One region of the Enterobacter oligotrophicus genome, then DNA from elsewhere that is predicted to be linked to it. Evidence: predicted binding sites of a transcription regulator. Region 1 holds the regulator's gene; each other region holds the start of a gene.
What was found. Region 1 encodes Fur, which represses iron uptake genes when iron is present. Its sites were predicted from a motif close to ATAATAATGAGAACNACTATCAA; they were not measured.

Region 1 (5,262 bases):
CAACATGATACCCTAACCTGACATACGTAAAAAAAGAACTTTGCCATGAAATTGAATTCCCGAGCGCAATCTGCACAATCGCCGAACAATAATTCTCCCGTCGTCCTGGTTCACGGGCTTTTTGGCAGCCTGGATAACCTGGGCGTCCTGGCACGCGATTTAGTTACCGACCACGATATTTTGCAGGTCGATATGCGAAATCACGGTCTTTCCGGGCGTTCAGAGGAGATGACCTACGCAGCGATGGCGCAGGATCTGCTCGATACGCTGGATGACCACAACCTGCAGAAGGTGACGCTGATTGGGCATTCAATGGGTGGCAAAGCGGTCATGGCGTTAACCGCGCTGGCACCGGAACGAATAACTGGCCTGGTCGTCATAGATGTTGCGCCTGTGAATTACGACGTGCGTCGCCACGACGAAATTTTTGCCGCGATCAATGCGGTAACCGACGCCGGTGTCTCTACTCGCCAGCAGGCTGCGGCCATTATGCGCGAGCATCTGGATGAAGAAGGTGTGGTTCAGTTCCTGCTGAAATCATTTGTTGAGGGGCAATGGCGTTTTAACGTACCAGTGCTGTGGGACCAGTACAATAATATCGTGGGCTGGGAAACTGTCCCCGCCTGGCCGCACCCTACCCTCTTTATCCGTGGCGGTAACTCTCCTTACGTCACCGACGCGTACCGCGACACGCTGCTGGCACAATTCCCACAGGCTCGCGCCCATGTGATTGCCAGTGCCGGACACTGGGTTCATGCCGAAAAACCTGACGCCGTATTGCGTGCTATCCGCCGCTATCTTACTGATACGGAAAATTGATTAAAAAGAGAGCGACTGGAAGGCTACGGGCTTCCAGTCGTTGGCGTGCCGTTTTCCGTGATGTATGATGGCGCGCTTATCGCCTGGGCATTAGCAGGGCGGCTTGTTTTCCCCGAAGTCTCAGAATCATGGCCAAAGAACAAACGGACCGCACGACACTAGATCTGTTCGCGAATGAGCGTCGACCGGGACGACCCAAGACGAATCCGCTTTCGCGCGATGAACAGCTGCGTATTAATAAACGCAATCAGCTTAAACGCGATAAAAATCGTGGGCTTAAGCGTGTCGAACTGAAGCTCAACGCCGATGCCGTCGATGCGCTTAATGCGCTGGCGAACGCCCGTGACATCAGCCGCAGCGAGCTGATTGAAGAGATGTTAATTGCTCAACTTGAGATGATGCACAGCAAGGCATAAGTCTGAAAATCCCCTTTATCACCCTTTTCATGTAGCACAGAGTGCAGTCCTGCGCGATAGCTGTTTCCGCAGGGTTGCCAGTTCTGCTATTATTGCCCTTATCCGTGGACAAATTGCGCCACCATACCATTAAGTTTCAAGAGGTTATTTTACTCATGGCAATTATCGGCATTTTCTTCGGCAGTGATACCGGCAATACCGAAAATATCGCAAAAAACATTCAAAAACAGCTCGGTAAAGACGTTGCCGATGTGCATGACATCGCCAAGAGCAGCAAAGAAGATCTCGAGGGCTATGACATCCTGCTGCTGGGTATCCCGACCTGGTATTACGGTGAAGCGCAGTGTGACTGGGACGATTTCTTCCCAACCCTGGAAGAAGTGGATTTCAACGGCAAACTGGTTGCCCTGTTCGGCTGTGGCGATCAGGAAGACTACGCTGAGTATTTCTGTGACGCGCTGGGCACTATCCGCGACATCATTGAACCACGCGGTGCGGCTATTGTGGGTCACTGGCCAACGGCAGGCTATCACTTTGAAGCCTCTAAAGGCCTGGCAGACGACGATCACTTCGTTGGCCTGGCTATTGACGAGGACCGCCAGCCAGAACTGACGGCTGAGCGTGTTGAGAAATGGGTTAAGCAGGTCCGCGAAGAACTGAATCTGGACGACATTCTTAACGCCTGATTTCTCTGCGGCGCGACTCCGGTTGCGCCCGTTTCCAGGTAAAACCGATTAAATTAATTGCTACAAACTTTTAACTTTTTCGCTCAGACCTGTACAATATCCCCCGGTAAAAAGTGGGTGCCATCGAACAAGTTTGTTGGTGATACCACGTTTTTATAAGCATACTTTGCTTGAGACTTGCAGTTTTCATTTAGCCATGGCAGTTCTATAATGAGACGCATCATCCCAAGTGCATTTTCTGTCACTTCTTCTTTAGAAGTGAATCGTTTAGCAACAGGACAGATTCCGCATGACTGACAACAATACCGCATTAAAGAAGGCTGGCCTGAAAGTTACGCTTCCTCGGTTAAAAATCCTTGAAGTGCTTCAGGGGCCAGACAATCACCATGTCAGTGCGGAAGACCTTTACAAGCGTCTTATCGACATGGGTGAAGAGATTGGGCTGGCAACCGTTTATCGCGTGCTGAACCAGTTCGATGACGCGGGCATTGTCACCCGTCATAATTTCGAAGGCGGTAAATCTGTTTTCGAACTGACCCAGCAGCACCACCACGATCACCTGATCTGCCTCGATTGCGGCAAGGTCATTGAATTTAGCGATGATTCTATCGAAGCGCGCCAGCGTGAAATTGCCGCTCGTCATGGCATTCGCCTGACCAACCACAGCCTGTACCTGTATGGTCACTGTGCAGAAGGCGATTGCCGCGAAGATGAACATGCGCACGATGCGAAATAAAGTAGTGTTTATACTCTGAGCCAGCCGAAAGGTTGGCTTTTTTTTGCCTGTTTTATGGCAATAAAAAGCCCGGTGGCGCTGCGCTTACCGGGCCTACGGGCTGTGACACCTTTGCAGGTCCCGTAAGCGCAGCGCCACCGGGCGTAAAAACGGCTTATTAGTTGTTGTTGCTGCGGATCTCCTGCCAGATTTTATCGCAACGCTTCGCCACTTCCTGATCGTTACCCGTTTTACGTGCCTGAATACAGGCCTGGTAATCCATCACGCGAATGTTTTCCTGCGTCGCAAACTGTTCATGCGCTTTCTCTTTCTTAAGCACATTCAGCACGCTCTGGCAGGCTTCGATTTTATCCGGCGATCCCTCAGCGGTATTGATACAGGCGCTATACGCTTCTTTAAGACGCGAATCCTCTTTCGGTGCCTGAGGCTGAGCGCATGCCGCCAGCCCTGATGCCAGCAACGCGACGACGATAATTTTTTTCATCATGTTCAGTCTCCATCCCGGCGGGACTCAGCCCGCCGGAGCGTTCATCAGAAGATAGTGAATGGCGCGATAACCATAAATTTCACGTCACGTTCATCCTGGAAGATGTTGCCGTAACCGCCCGCATAGCTTGGGATATCAGAATGGTTGTCGTACTGCGTGAAGTGCAGTTTGAACATGGTGCCTTTCGCACGCCCCTCCTGCAGGGTATAGATGGCATCCAGACTGTAGGAGGACTCTTTCAGACGGTAGTTTGGATCGTAGTACGCATCCGGTGTTGCCATATCCGCAGGCTTCGCGTCCCAGGCGTAAGCGTAAGAGGCACCCACTGCCCAGCCTGGCAGGTTCCAGTTTTTCAGGTCATACATCGCGCCGAAGAAGACCGCTTTTTCGCCGTCGGCGTTGAAGTCGGAGCGGTTATCCCACCAGATATCCAGACGAGCGTTAGAGGAGGCGTAGGTTGGGGTCATACGCTGCAGGAAGTAGCCCTGCTGCCCTTCTGCTTTCACCCATGTCCCTTCCAGACGTAAATCAACCTGGCCGACCTTATAGCCGAAAGTCAGCGCCTGCAGCCATGCGGTGCCGTCGTAAATATCATTGACGGTGCCGTTGCTGGCTTTATCACGCGTACCGTAGAACTGATAGCTGGTGCTCAGCGGGCTACCCGCGATATCAAATTTGTAGCTGGCTTTGGCAAAATATTGATCGATATAGCCTTCAGCCTGACCGAATGCAGCTTCAAGTACCAGATCGTTCTTGAAATCATACTTCGCGCCCAGCGAGTGGAGATATTCCACTTTGGTCTTTTTATCGTTCTGGTAGAACTTGTCCATTTCGATGTGCCACGGTGCTTTGTACTCGTTGGTCCACATATAGGAGAAGCTCAACGCACCCGCATCGCCGTAATCAAAATTAGCGCCAGCTTCAGCACCCTGATAGGTCCCTGGCATAAAGCTCCAGTGCGGGGCTAACAGTGTCTGACCAGTTGGCTGAATATAACCACCACGCGCCCATACCGGGCCATATTTGAATTTCGCTGCTGCCTTATACAGGCTGATACCGCTTTTATCCCCGGACCAGTCTTCATCATAGGCTTTGTTGCTGGAGGAGAATGCAATTTCGTTCGGGTGACCGCTGTCGCCGTTTTCGGCCATTTCAATGGCGGTGAATGCAGCAATATCCAGACCGAACATATCCGCCGCATAACCCGACTGGAAATCCAGGTTGGCGTTCCAGGTGGAGTGAGAAAGGTTGGTTTTGTATTTGTCTTCAGTGACGTCTTTACGGTCACGTTCACGCTGCCAGTAATAGATCCCGCCCGTAAGGGTAGAATCTTCGATAAAACCTGCTGCTTTTGCCTCTGGTGCAACCACCAGGCCCGACATTGCTGTCACACCGGCGATAGCCAGCGCCAGCGCACTACGTTTGCCACTGAACGTACGCATAGATTATTCCTCTTTGACGAATTAAAACGCCTAAAACGGCGGAAATATAAAAGACCTGATGGTCAGGGGCAGTTATAAATACCCTCGAATTAACTACCGTCTTTAGGTTATTTTTCGCGACGCGAATTATCAACGCTTTTCAGTGGGCAAAAGTCAGGATTATGACGAAGTGCACATAATTCGTAGTGCTTTGTAACATTTATCAGAAAGCGAGGATTGGCGGGGGGAAAACAATATATTTCAGTGAGTAACGCCTGAAGTAAGCCCGTATTGTTGAGCCTTAAGCATTTTCGCAAAAATAAAAACTTTTTTTAAAAAAATAAGTAGCACCACATTGACCAGATATTTTGACCTGCAATATTTATGTACGGCTTTAACAGCATGATCGTTAAATAAAAAAACGCCGCGATAAGCGGCGTTTGTTTCTCATTGACCACGGCTGCGATATTATTCGCCAATCTTCGCCCAGGTATCACGCAGGCCGACGGTACGGTTAAATACCGGTTTCTCAGCGGTGCTGTGACGGCTGTCCAGGCAGAAGTAACCTTCGCGTTCAAACTGGAACGCTTTACCGGCTTCGGCCGCTTTCAGGGACGGTTCCGCATAACCCTGTTTGATCACCAGTGATTCCGGATTGATGGTCGCCAGGAAGTCTTCCGCAGCACCAGGGTTAGGC
Region 2 (5,262 bases), 1.8 Mb from region 1:
GTCGATACCAGTTGCATCGCGTACGTCAACCTTGTGCAGGTTACGTGCGGCCAGGAACAGGTTCTCGTCCAGCTCACCGGTGATGATCAGCACATCTTCCAGAGCCATGTCTTTCAGTTTCTGTGCCAGCAGCTTAGTTTTAGGCGCTTCAACAGAGAACTTCTCGACAACGATCAGACGATCCTGACGTACCAGTTCGGACAGGATGCTTTTCAGCGCGCCGCGGTACATCTTTTTGTTAACTTTTTGACTGTGGTCCTGTGGACGCGCAGCGAAGGTCACGCCACCTGAACGCCAGATCGGGCTCTTGATAGAACCTGAACGCGCACGGCCGGTACCTTTCTGACGCCATGGCTTTTTGCCAGAACCAGTTACTTCAGCACGAGTCTTCTGAGCACGAGTACCCTGACGAGCACCAGCTGCATAAGCAACAACAACCTGGTGAACCAGCGCTTCGTTGAAATCACGACCGAAGGTAGTTTCGGAAACAGTCAGCGCGCTCTGCGCGTCTTTCAATACTAATTCCATTGCTATCCCCTTACGCCTTCACAGCTGGTTTAACGATCAGGTCGCTACCGGTTGCACCCGGAACTGCACCTTTAACCAGCAGCAGGTTGCGCTCAGCGTCAACACGTACTACGTCCAGGCTCTGAACGGTTACACGTTCGTTACCCAGCTGACCTGCCATTTTCTTGCCTTTGAACACTTTGCCCGGAGTCTGGTTCTGACCGATAGAACCCGGAACGCGGTGAGACAAGGAGTTACCGTGAGTAGCGTCCTGGGTACGGAAGTTCCAGCGCTTAACGGTACCAGCAAAACCTTTACCTTTAGAGGTACCGGTTACGTCAACTTTTTTAACGTCAGCAAACAGCTCAACGCTAATGTCCTGACCTACGGTGAACTCTTCGCCTTCAGCAAGACGGAATTCCCACAGACCACGGCCAGCTTCTACGCCAGCTTTAGCGAAGTGACCCGCTTCTGGTTTGGTTACACGGTTAGCTTTTTTAGCACCAGTGGTCACCTGAACAGCACGGTAGCCATCGTTAGCCAGATCTTTAACCTGAGTAACGCGGTTTGCTTCAACTTCGATTACGGTTACTGGGATAGAAACGCCATCTTCAGTGAAGATGCGGGTCATTCCCACTTTTTTACCGACTAAACCAATCATTGTATCAACCTCTCAATCGCTCGATGACCTGATTAACCCAGGCTGATCTGCACGTCTACACCGGCAGCCAGATCCAGACGCATCAGAGCATCAACGGTTTTCTCAGTTGGCTCAACGATGTCAACCAGACGCTTGTGAGTGCGGATTTCGTACTGATCGCGCGCGTCTTTGTTAACGTGCGGGGAGATCAGAACGGTGAAGCGCTCTTTGCGGGTCGGCAGCGGGATCGGACCACGGACTTGCGCACCAGTGCGCTTAGCAGTCTCGACGATTTCCGCGGTTGATTGATCGATCAGACGATGATCAAACGCTTTCAGGCGGATACGGATTCTTTGGTTCTGCATGAGACCAGAGCTCCAATTATTTTATAAACGAAAATGATTACTCCTCAAACCCATTACGATTGATGGGAGAGTGTAACCGTTCTTACGTAGCTCCCCAATTGGGAGCATTGTTGAGTAACAAAATGAGTTACCCTGGTTCAGATTGAACCCGCCGTCAATTACGACAAGCCCGCGCATTATACGTAAATCTGAGCCATACGCAAGCCTTGTAGAGAAATTAAGCACTACAGACGCGCAATGCGTGAAGGCTCGCAATATTTTCAGTAACGTAACCTGATTCACTTCTTTCTCTGAAGCCGTTACGCATTTTCATTTTTTGCAAATTGCCGGGGGATGGTAATGTGGGGAGTATGCACTCGAACCCTTTTCGAGGCTTACAGTATGCTTACCACCCTCCCCTTTCTGCTGGTCTATTTTTCTCTGTCAGGTTTATTGGTCCGTGAAGATATCCGCTCCGGTATCCTCCCGGATAAATTTCTCTGCCCGCTGCTGTGGGCTGGGCTGCTCTATCAGCTATGCAGCCACCCTGATTTTCTCCCCAGTGCAGTGGTTGGCTCAATGGCGGGATATCTGGGATTTGCCGCTATCTATTGGGGCTATCGGCTTATACGTCATCGTGAAGGGATGGGATATGGCGATGTAAAATACCTGGCGGCGCTGGGAGCCTGGCATGGCTGGTGTGTTTTGCCGCTTCTGGCATTGGTTGCCGCGCTCATGGCAACGCTGTACCTGTTAATTCTCTCTTTGCTGAACCCTGAAAAAAGGACATTAAAAAACCCACTGCCTTTTGGACCATTCCTGGCGGCAGCGGGTTTAAGTGTCGGCTGGCAAAACTTAATTAATCTTCCACTTTGATTTGCGACTGAAGATAGTTTTGCAGGCCAATTTTGCCGATGAGATCCAACTCGGTTTCCAGCCAGTCGATATGCCCTTCCTCATCGGCCAGGATTTGGATCATCATATCTCGGCTTACATAGTCATGAACGCTGTCTGCATAGGCGATAGCTTCACGAAGATCCTTCGCCCCTTCGAGTTCTAACGTAAGATCGGAGCGCAGCATCTCTTCGACATCTTCACCGATGCCAAGTTTTCCGAGGTCCTGCAGGTTTGGGATGCCTTCGAGAAATAAAATACGCTCGATATATTTATCGGCATGTTTCATTTCATCGATGGACTCATGGTATTCAACGTCGTTGAGGCGAGTCAGGCCCCAGTTTTTGAACATTCTTGCATGAAGAAAATACTGATTGATTGCGACAAGCTCATTTCCCAATAATTTATTGAGATAACTTATGATTTTAACATCACCTTTCATTATATAGTCCCTCCGCTTCCACTCATTGAAGCGTAGATCGGGCTACAGGGATGTCAAAAAAAAGATAGGAGCTTAGGCGATCTCTTTGAACTCCGGAATTTGCATCAATTCGTCCTGCATGATCTCACGCGCTGCGCGAACACACTTACCGCATTGATTTCCCACCGGAACAAACTTGCGAAGCTGCTGGAATGACTGAGGCTGGAACTGGCGAACGGCCTGACGTATTTTTTTGTCACTCACACCATTGCATAAACAGACGTACATAAACACTCCCGTTCAAAATATGCGCAAAGTGTAAGTGAGAATGGTTATGATTACAATAGCACAGCATCCAGGATACGGGGCGGGGACAAGCAAAAAATGCGAAAATTTGTGACAAGCACAGTATAAGAGAAAACAAAAAAGGACGCCGAAGCGTCCTTTTTTAATTCAGGGATAATTAATTAGCCCAGAACTTTAGCAACAACGCCCGCGCCAACAGTACGGCCGCCTTCACGGATTGCGAAACGCAGACCGTCGTCCATCGCGATTGGGTGGATCAGAGTCACAACCATCTTGATGTTGTCGCCTGGCATTACCATCTCTACGCCTTCTGGCAGTTCGATGGTACCGGTCACGTCAGTTGTACGGAAGTAGAACTGTGGACGGTAGCCTTTGAAGAACGGAGTATGACGGCCGCCTTCGTCTTTGGACAGGATGTACACTTCAGATTCGAACTTGGTGTGTGGCTTGATTGAGCCTGGCTTCGCCAGTACCTGACCACGTTCGATTTCTTCACGTTTGATACCACGCAGCAGAACACCAACGTTCTCACCGGCACGGCCTTCGTCCAGCAGTTTGCGGAACATTTCAACGCCAGTACAGGTAGACTTTGCAGTCTCTTTGATACCAACGATTTCAACTTCTTCGCCAACTTTGATGATACCGCGCTCTACACGACCGGTAACAACGGTACCACGACCGGAGATGGAGAATACGTCTTCGATTGGCAGCAGGAATGGCTTGTCAATTGCACGCTCTGGTTCCGGGATGTAAGAATCCAGGTAGCCAGCCAGTTCGATGATTTTCTCTTCCCACTGTGCTTCGCCTTCCAGCGCTTTCAGTGCAGAACCACGAACGATTGGGGTGTCGTCGCCTGGGAAATCGTACTGAGACAGCAGTTCACGAACTTCCATCTCTACCAGTTCCAGCAGCTCTTCGTCATCAACCATGTCGCATTTGTTCAGGAACACGATGATGAAAGGAACGCCTACCTGACGACCCAGCAGGATGTGCTCACGGGTCTGAGGCATTGGGCCGTCAGTCGCAGCAACAACCAGGATCGCGCCGTCCATCTGCGCAGCACCGGTGATCATGTTTTTAACATAGTCGGCGTGGCCTGGGCAGTCTACGTGTGCGTAGTGGCGAGTCGGGGTGTCATATTCAACGTGAGAGGTGTTGATGGTGATACCACGAGCTTTTTCTTCTGGCGCATTATCGATCTGGTCGAATGCACGAGCAGAACCACCGTAGGTTTTAGCCAGAACGGTAGTGATTGCAGCAGTCAGGGTAGTTTTACCATGGTCAACGTGGCCGATAGTACCGACGTTGACGTGCGGTTTTGTACGTTCAAATTTTTCTTTAGACACGGCTATATTCCTTACTATAGTGCCCCCTCTCAGAGAGGGCACGGGACTTTGGTTTTAACCCTGCGGTTTATTTACCACGGGCTTCGATAACGGCCTGAGCAACGTTGTTAGGCGCATCATCATACTTCAGGAATTCCATGGTGTATGATGCACGACCTTTGGTCAGAGAACGCAGCTGAGTTGCATATCCGAACATTTCAGACAGCGGAACTTCAGCGTGGATCTTAACGCCAGTTACTTCGGATTCCTGACCACGCAGCATACCGCGACGACGGCTCAAGTCACCGATAACGTCACCGGTGTTCTCTTCAGGAGTTTCTACTTCAACCTTCATGATTGGTTCAAGCAGAACTGGTTTCGCTTTCTTAAAGCCTTCTTTAAAGGCAATAGACGCAGCCAGTTTAAACGCCAGTTCAGAGGAGTCAACGTCGTGGTAAGAACCGAAGTGCAGACGGATACCCATGTCAACAACCGGATAACCAGCCAGAGGACCGGCTTTCAGCTGCTCCTGGATGCCTTTATCAACGGCAGGGATGTATTCACCAGGAATTACACCACCTTTGATGTCGTTGATGAACTCGTAACCTTTAGGGTTAGAGCCCGGCTCCAGTGGGTACATATCGATCACAACGTGACCGTACTGACCGCGACCACCAGACTGCTTAGCGTGTTTACCTTCAATGTCGGTAACTTTCGCGCGAATCGCTTCGCGGTAAGCAACCTGAGGTTTACCCACGTTCGCTTCAACGTTGAACTCACGCTTCATACGGTCAACGATGATGTCCAGGTGCAGTTCACCCATAC
Region 3 (5,262 bases), 1.2 Mb from region 1:
GGCGGTTTAACGGCTTTTTTATGCCTTTATAACCGGATGACCGCTGATGGTTAACCGACTGCCTGAATCATGATGCAATAAGTGCGCCTTCGCCCCCAGCGGCAGGGTGACGGTCCGCTGTTCATGACCAAATTCCAGGCCGCTAATCACCGGAATATCCAGCCGGGAACGGATAAACTCAACCATTGATTCAAAAGAGTATCCGGCATCGTAATCATTGGGCAGCGCGCCGCTAAAACTGCCCAGCACGATGGCGGACTGGCGCTCAAGAATACCCGCATGATAAAGCTGCAGCAGCATGCGCTCGACGCGGAACGGGTGCTCGTTGATATCTTCCAGCACCAGAATGCCGTTCTCTATCTGCGGTAACCACGGCGTACCTATCAGCGACACCAGCATCGCCAGGTTTCCGCCCCACAGCTGGCCCTCACACTCATGGTGCGGCCCGCGGCCTTGCCACTCAATACTGAATACCGGGTTCTCCAGCGCACGCCAGAAATGTTCCCCGGTAAACGCATCCAGCTCCGGTGCACCAAAATTCCCCGCCAGCATCGGGCCGCTGAAGGTGATGACGTTATGCAACGCCAGTAAACCAAGCTGGAACGCTGTGAAATCGCTGTGCCCGCAAATCAGCAGCGGGTTCTGCTGCTGGCGTTTTGCCAGCCCGGACCAGTTGATACTGTCCAGCAACCGGCTCGCGCCATAGCCTCCGCGCACCGCCAGTACGATAGTGTTCTCGTCCTTCAGGTTTACCAGGCTATTGATATCGTTCAGTCTCTGCGCGTCGGTTCCGGCAAAACGTTGCAGGCGGCGGGGGATAATTGTCTGATTTTCTACCCGATGGCCGGATTCCAGTAAACGCTGAACGCCTCGCTGTGCCGCGTCCTGGTTGATGCAATAGCCCGACGGCGCGATGAGATGAAACTGAGACATGGCAATTCCTTGCTGAATGAGAAACTAATTGTCTATATCATGCCGCTTATACGCTGCCCGCTTCAAGGGGCGGCGCACCGCGATGACCGGCTATAAGGATAGATGACGTGAAATTGAGATGGTTTGCTTTTTTGATTGTGTTGCTTGCTGGCTGTAGTTCAAAACATGATTATCAAAACCCGCGCTGGAACCCGGAAGTGCCGGTGAAACGGGCGATGCAGTGGATGCCAATCAGCGAACAAGCCGGGAAAGCCTGGGGCGTGAGTCCGCGTCTGGTCACGGCGATTATCGCGGTGGAATCCGGGGGAAACCCTTCGCTTGTCAGTAAATCAAATGCCGTGGGGCTGATGCAGCTTAAAGCCTCGACGGCCGGAAGAGAAGTCTATCGTTACATGGGCTGGAGCGGACAGCCTTCGACCAGCGAGCTGAAAAACCCGGAACGCAACATCTCAATGGGAACGGCTTATCTGAGCATTCTGGAGCATGGGGTGCTGAAAGGCATCGAAGATCCTGAGGTGATGCAATACGCGCTGGTGGTCTCTTACGTGAATGGCGCAGGTGCGCTGCTCAGAACCTTCTCCTCCGATCGCAAAGAAGCGATTGAAGAGATAAACGGCATGGACAAAGACGAGTTCTTTGAGCATGTGGTGAAGAACCATCCGGCACCACAGGCTCCGCGTTATATCTGGAAAGTACAGAAAGCGATGGATGCCATGTAAAGCCATTGTCGGGCGGCAGCCACGCTGCCCGACGCGCGTTACAGAACTTTATTCGCACGTTCCCGCGCTTCGCGTTCCAGCGAGAAAATAATACGCTGCAGTTCACGCTCTGCACCCGGCCCGACATTCAGAAAACGGAAGCTCAGACGCGGTGTGGTAATAGTCTCGTTTTTGCTGTCCACCACTTTACGCTCGCTGATGGCAATCAGTTGCGCATCAAACCAGAACCGTCCCCAGCCTCCCAGATCCAGTTCAATTTGCGAGAAGCGCATGCCTTCGACCAGCCCTTCGGGTTTTGGCGTGTCCATCAATGCCCCCATCCCGCCCAGCGACAGATCAAAGAGTCGGAAGCGGAACTCCTTTTTGTCCGGCATTCGGGCTTTGCAATAATAGGGCGGCTGCAGCGGGGCGCTGATGCGAAAATATTCGCGGCGCTGTACGAACCAGAGGTTAGAGGGAAACGATGTGACAAAAGCGGGCAGCCCCTGATACTCGCTGAGCGCCAGACGAGGCAGAATAAATTCCACTTTTGCACCCTGCGTTTCTGCCATCACCGAGATTTTTTCTGCCCGTAGCGCCGCGCGGTTTTCATACTCCTGGCTACCCAGGTCGATAATCAGGCGCTCCGGCGAGACATCAAGGATCTTGCTGATAAACTGATTGGTTGACCAGGTGATGCGCAGCGGCACCTCACCTTTTTGCAGGTCGCGCAGCACTCCTAATACAGCCAGCGGATTTTGTTTCAGGAACTGCTCACTGTAATTACTCACGCCAGATGGCTCCTCGATGTGTGACAGACTGTCTCTGAATTATCGGCAGCCTGATGTGAAACTTAATACAAACCTGTGAGTTTTTTCATCGCGGCAGCAATTTAAGTCGGTGAGATGAAACCAGTTTTACGCCGATAGCCTATACTTAAGTGACTTGCGCAGAAGCGTTTCTGCACATGCGTTAAACCTGCAAGAGGGCATCGCTATGGGTATTATCGCCTGGATTATTTTTGGCCTTATCGCTGGCGCTATCGCTAAACTTATCATGCCGGGGAATGATGGCGGCGGCTTTATTTTGACCTGCGTTCTCGGTGTCGTGGGTGCGGTGGTGGGCGGCTGGCTGGCTACCATGTTTGGTTTCGGCGGCAGTATCAGCGGCTTTGATCTGCACAGTTTCCTTGTCGCAGTGGTCGGCGCAATCGTCGTGCTGGGCATATTCAGGTTACTCAGACGGGCATAAGATTATCGAAAGCGGCTCTCCCTGGAGAGCCGTTTTTTTTGGCCATATTGATTTGCCTACCTAAATGATAATAATTGTCGTTCCCAATATCATCTAATAATAAAGACGACAATATGAACACCTCACGTTTTGCGTTATGTGCGTTGGCAGGAGCCGTCGCGCTGGCATTGCAGGGACCGGCTTTCGCCGAAGAAACGACCCTCGTGGTGACGGGCGCTGAGCAGGACAGCGCGCTCCCGGTCTGGACCAACAGCGCCACCAAATCGGCTGTTGCTGAAAGTAAAACGCCGCAGGTGATCAACACCGTTTCAGCGCAGGAGATTGAGAAGCGTCATGCCCGTTCAGTAAACGAAATCCTGCGCTATGCCCCTGGGGTATCGACCGAGATGCGCGGTAATACGTCCTACATGAGCGAATACAAAATCCGTGGCTTTACCGTCGATCAGGAGTTCTACGATGGGCTTCAGTTGCCGTATAACGTTACCGGGAACACCAAAGCGCGTATCGATCCGCTGCTCATTGAGAGCGTCGATATTCTGAAGGGACCCGCATCCGTGCTCTATGGCGGCGGATCGCCGGGCGGCCTGGTCAACATCCAGAGCAAAAAGCCGCAAAAAACGTCCCGCACCGAGGCGGGCTTCAACACCGGAACGCGCAACCTGAAAGAGGGTTTCCTTGATTCCACCGGGCAGATTGCGGAAAGCGACTGGAACTACCGTCTGCTGGGTAAAGCAACGGAAGGTGACGATCAACCACACACCACGCGTGATGAAAATTATCTGCTGGCACCGTCTGTGGCCTGGCAACCGGACAGCAAAACGCGTCTCACAATCGATACGCTGGCGCAAAATACGCCGGGCCTGTCGCCGTCTGATCCGTTGCCGCTTTCATACCTGCGCTCGAAATATGCCGACAGGCGCGACTATGCCGGTGATGAGTGGAGTGGTTTCAAACAGCGCCAGTGGATGATGGGCTACCATTTTGAGCATCAGTTTGATAACGGCTGGGGGGTTAATCAGAAAGCGCGCTATTTCGATGTCGATACCCATCAGCGAAGCGTCTATTCAACAGGGCCGGGCAGCGAGGTCTATCAACTCAATCGTTTTGCTTACACCACGGATGAAAATCTTCAGAGCTTCAACATTGACAACCAGGTCACCAAAACGGTTGCGCTGGGCGAATGGCAGCATCACCTGCTGGCGGGGTTTGACTATCAGAAACTGAACTCGCACTTCCGCTATCGCTACGCGTCCGCCACCACGCCGGGCATTGATATGCGCAACCCTGACTATTCGCAGATCCACACGGGCGATTTGGGGCTTTATACCGTGCAGAAAAACCGCCTGAGTTACCAGCAGAATGGCTATTACCTGCAGGATCTGGTGGAATTTGGCGGGCTGAACCTGCTGGCCAGCCTGCGCTATGACGATTACCGCTCTGTCACCACAGACTATCTGCAGCACGACGATAAAGCGTGGGTGGCGCAGGATCGTCTCACCAAACGTCTGGGGGCGCTTTACACCTTCGGGAATGGCCTCGCACCGTTTATCAGCTACGCCGAAGGCTTCGCCCCGGTGTCGCCGCAGGGAACGCTGACAGCGAAAGACGTTAAGCCGACGACCAGCAAGCAGGTCGAAGGTGGTCTGAAATACCTGCTGGAAGAGTACGCCACCACCTTTACCGCGTCGGTGTTCACCATTCGCCAGAAAAATGTGGTGACGAGCGACCCAGGCTTCCTGAACTACCGCCAGACCGGGGAAGTGGAATCTAAAGGTGCAGAACTGTCTGCCGTCAGCCGTCCGACGGATAATCTGACGCTGATTGCGAACTATGCTTACACGCACGCTATCAATACGGAAGATGATAAATACAAAGGGAAACGCCCTACGCAGGTGCCGGAGAATGCCTTCAACCTGTGGGGGGATTACACCTTCGACAGCACGCCGCTAAAGGGACTTATGCTGGGGGGCGGGGTGCGCTACACCGGGGCGATGGAGATTTCACCGACCAACGAAGCGGGCAAACTGGGTGGCACGACGCAATACGATCTGGCGGCATCCTACCGGATGGGCGAACTTTTGCCCTCGCTGGAAGGGCTGACGCTAAAAGCCAGTGCGCAGAATATTACCAACAAAGAGACGCTGACCTGTTACGACGAGACTCACTGCTGGATTGGGCGTGACCGGACCTATCAGTTAGGAGCAAGTTACCGTTTCTGACGACCTTTTCCCTCTCCCACCGGGAGAGGGGTAAGGTGAGGCCATCAGGCCGCAGGGGAATTACTGCGCCGCACTTTTCGCGGGCGCGACATCGTCGTTCGCCGCAGGCTGATTCTCCGGCACGCTGTCACACGGTTTCTCTTTCGGACATACCAGATCCA

Region 2: bfd (bacterioferritin-associated ferredoxin) is a predicted target of Fur. The motif match lies at 3,129-3,151, and genes of this name have one in related genera.
Region 3: EoCCA6_RS02670 (TonB-dependent siderophore receptor) is a predicted target of Fur. The motif match lies at 2,953-2,975, and genes of this name have one in related genera.

What each region holds. Positions count from the first base shown of each region.
Region 1 covers NZ_AP019007.1:3,846,957-3,852,218, reverse strand. The annotation lists gene ybfF (esterase) at 46-819, shown strand; gene ybfE (LexA regulated protein) at 948-1,235, shown strand; gene fldA (flavodoxin FldA) at 1,391-1,921, shown strand; gene fur (ferric iron uptake transcriptional regulator) at 2,211-2,657, shown strand; gene chiQ (ChiQ/YbfN family lipoprotein) at 2,815-3,141, opposite strand; gene chiP (chitoporin ChiP) at 3,189-4,586, opposite strand; gene glnS (glutamine--tRNA ligase) at 5,034-5,262, opposite strand, start outside.
Region 2 covers NZ_AP019007.1:2,028,324-2,033,585, forward strand. The annotation lists gene rplD (50S ribosomal protein L4) at 1-528, opposite strand, end outside; gene rplC (50S ribosomal protein L3) at 539-1,168, opposite strand; gene rpsJ (30S ribosomal protein S10) at 1,201-1,512, opposite strand; gene EoCCA6_RS09845 (prepilin peptidase) at 1,894-2,367, shown strand; gene bfr (bacterioferritin) at 2,351-2,827, opposite strand; gene bfd (bacterioferritin-associated ferredoxin) at 2,900-3,094, opposite strand; gene tuf (elongation factor Tu) at 3,274-4,458, opposite strand; gene fusA (elongation factor G) at 4,526-5,262, opposite strand, start outside.
Region 3 covers NZ_AP019007.1:563,258-568,519, reverse strand. The annotation lists gene ldcA (muramoyltetrapeptide carboxypeptidase) at 19-933, opposite strand; gene emtA (membrane-bound lytic murein transglycosylase EmtA) at 1,041-1,652, shown strand; gene ycgR (flagellar brake protein YcgR) at 1,691-2,422, opposite strand; gene EoCCA6_RS02675 (GlsB/YeaQ/YmgE family stress response membrane protein) at 2,628-2,882, shown strand; gene EoCCA6_RS02670 (TonB-dependent siderophore receptor) at 2,996-5,101, shown strand; gene EoCCA6_RS02665 (alpha,alpha-trehalase) at 5,162-5,262, opposite strand, start outside.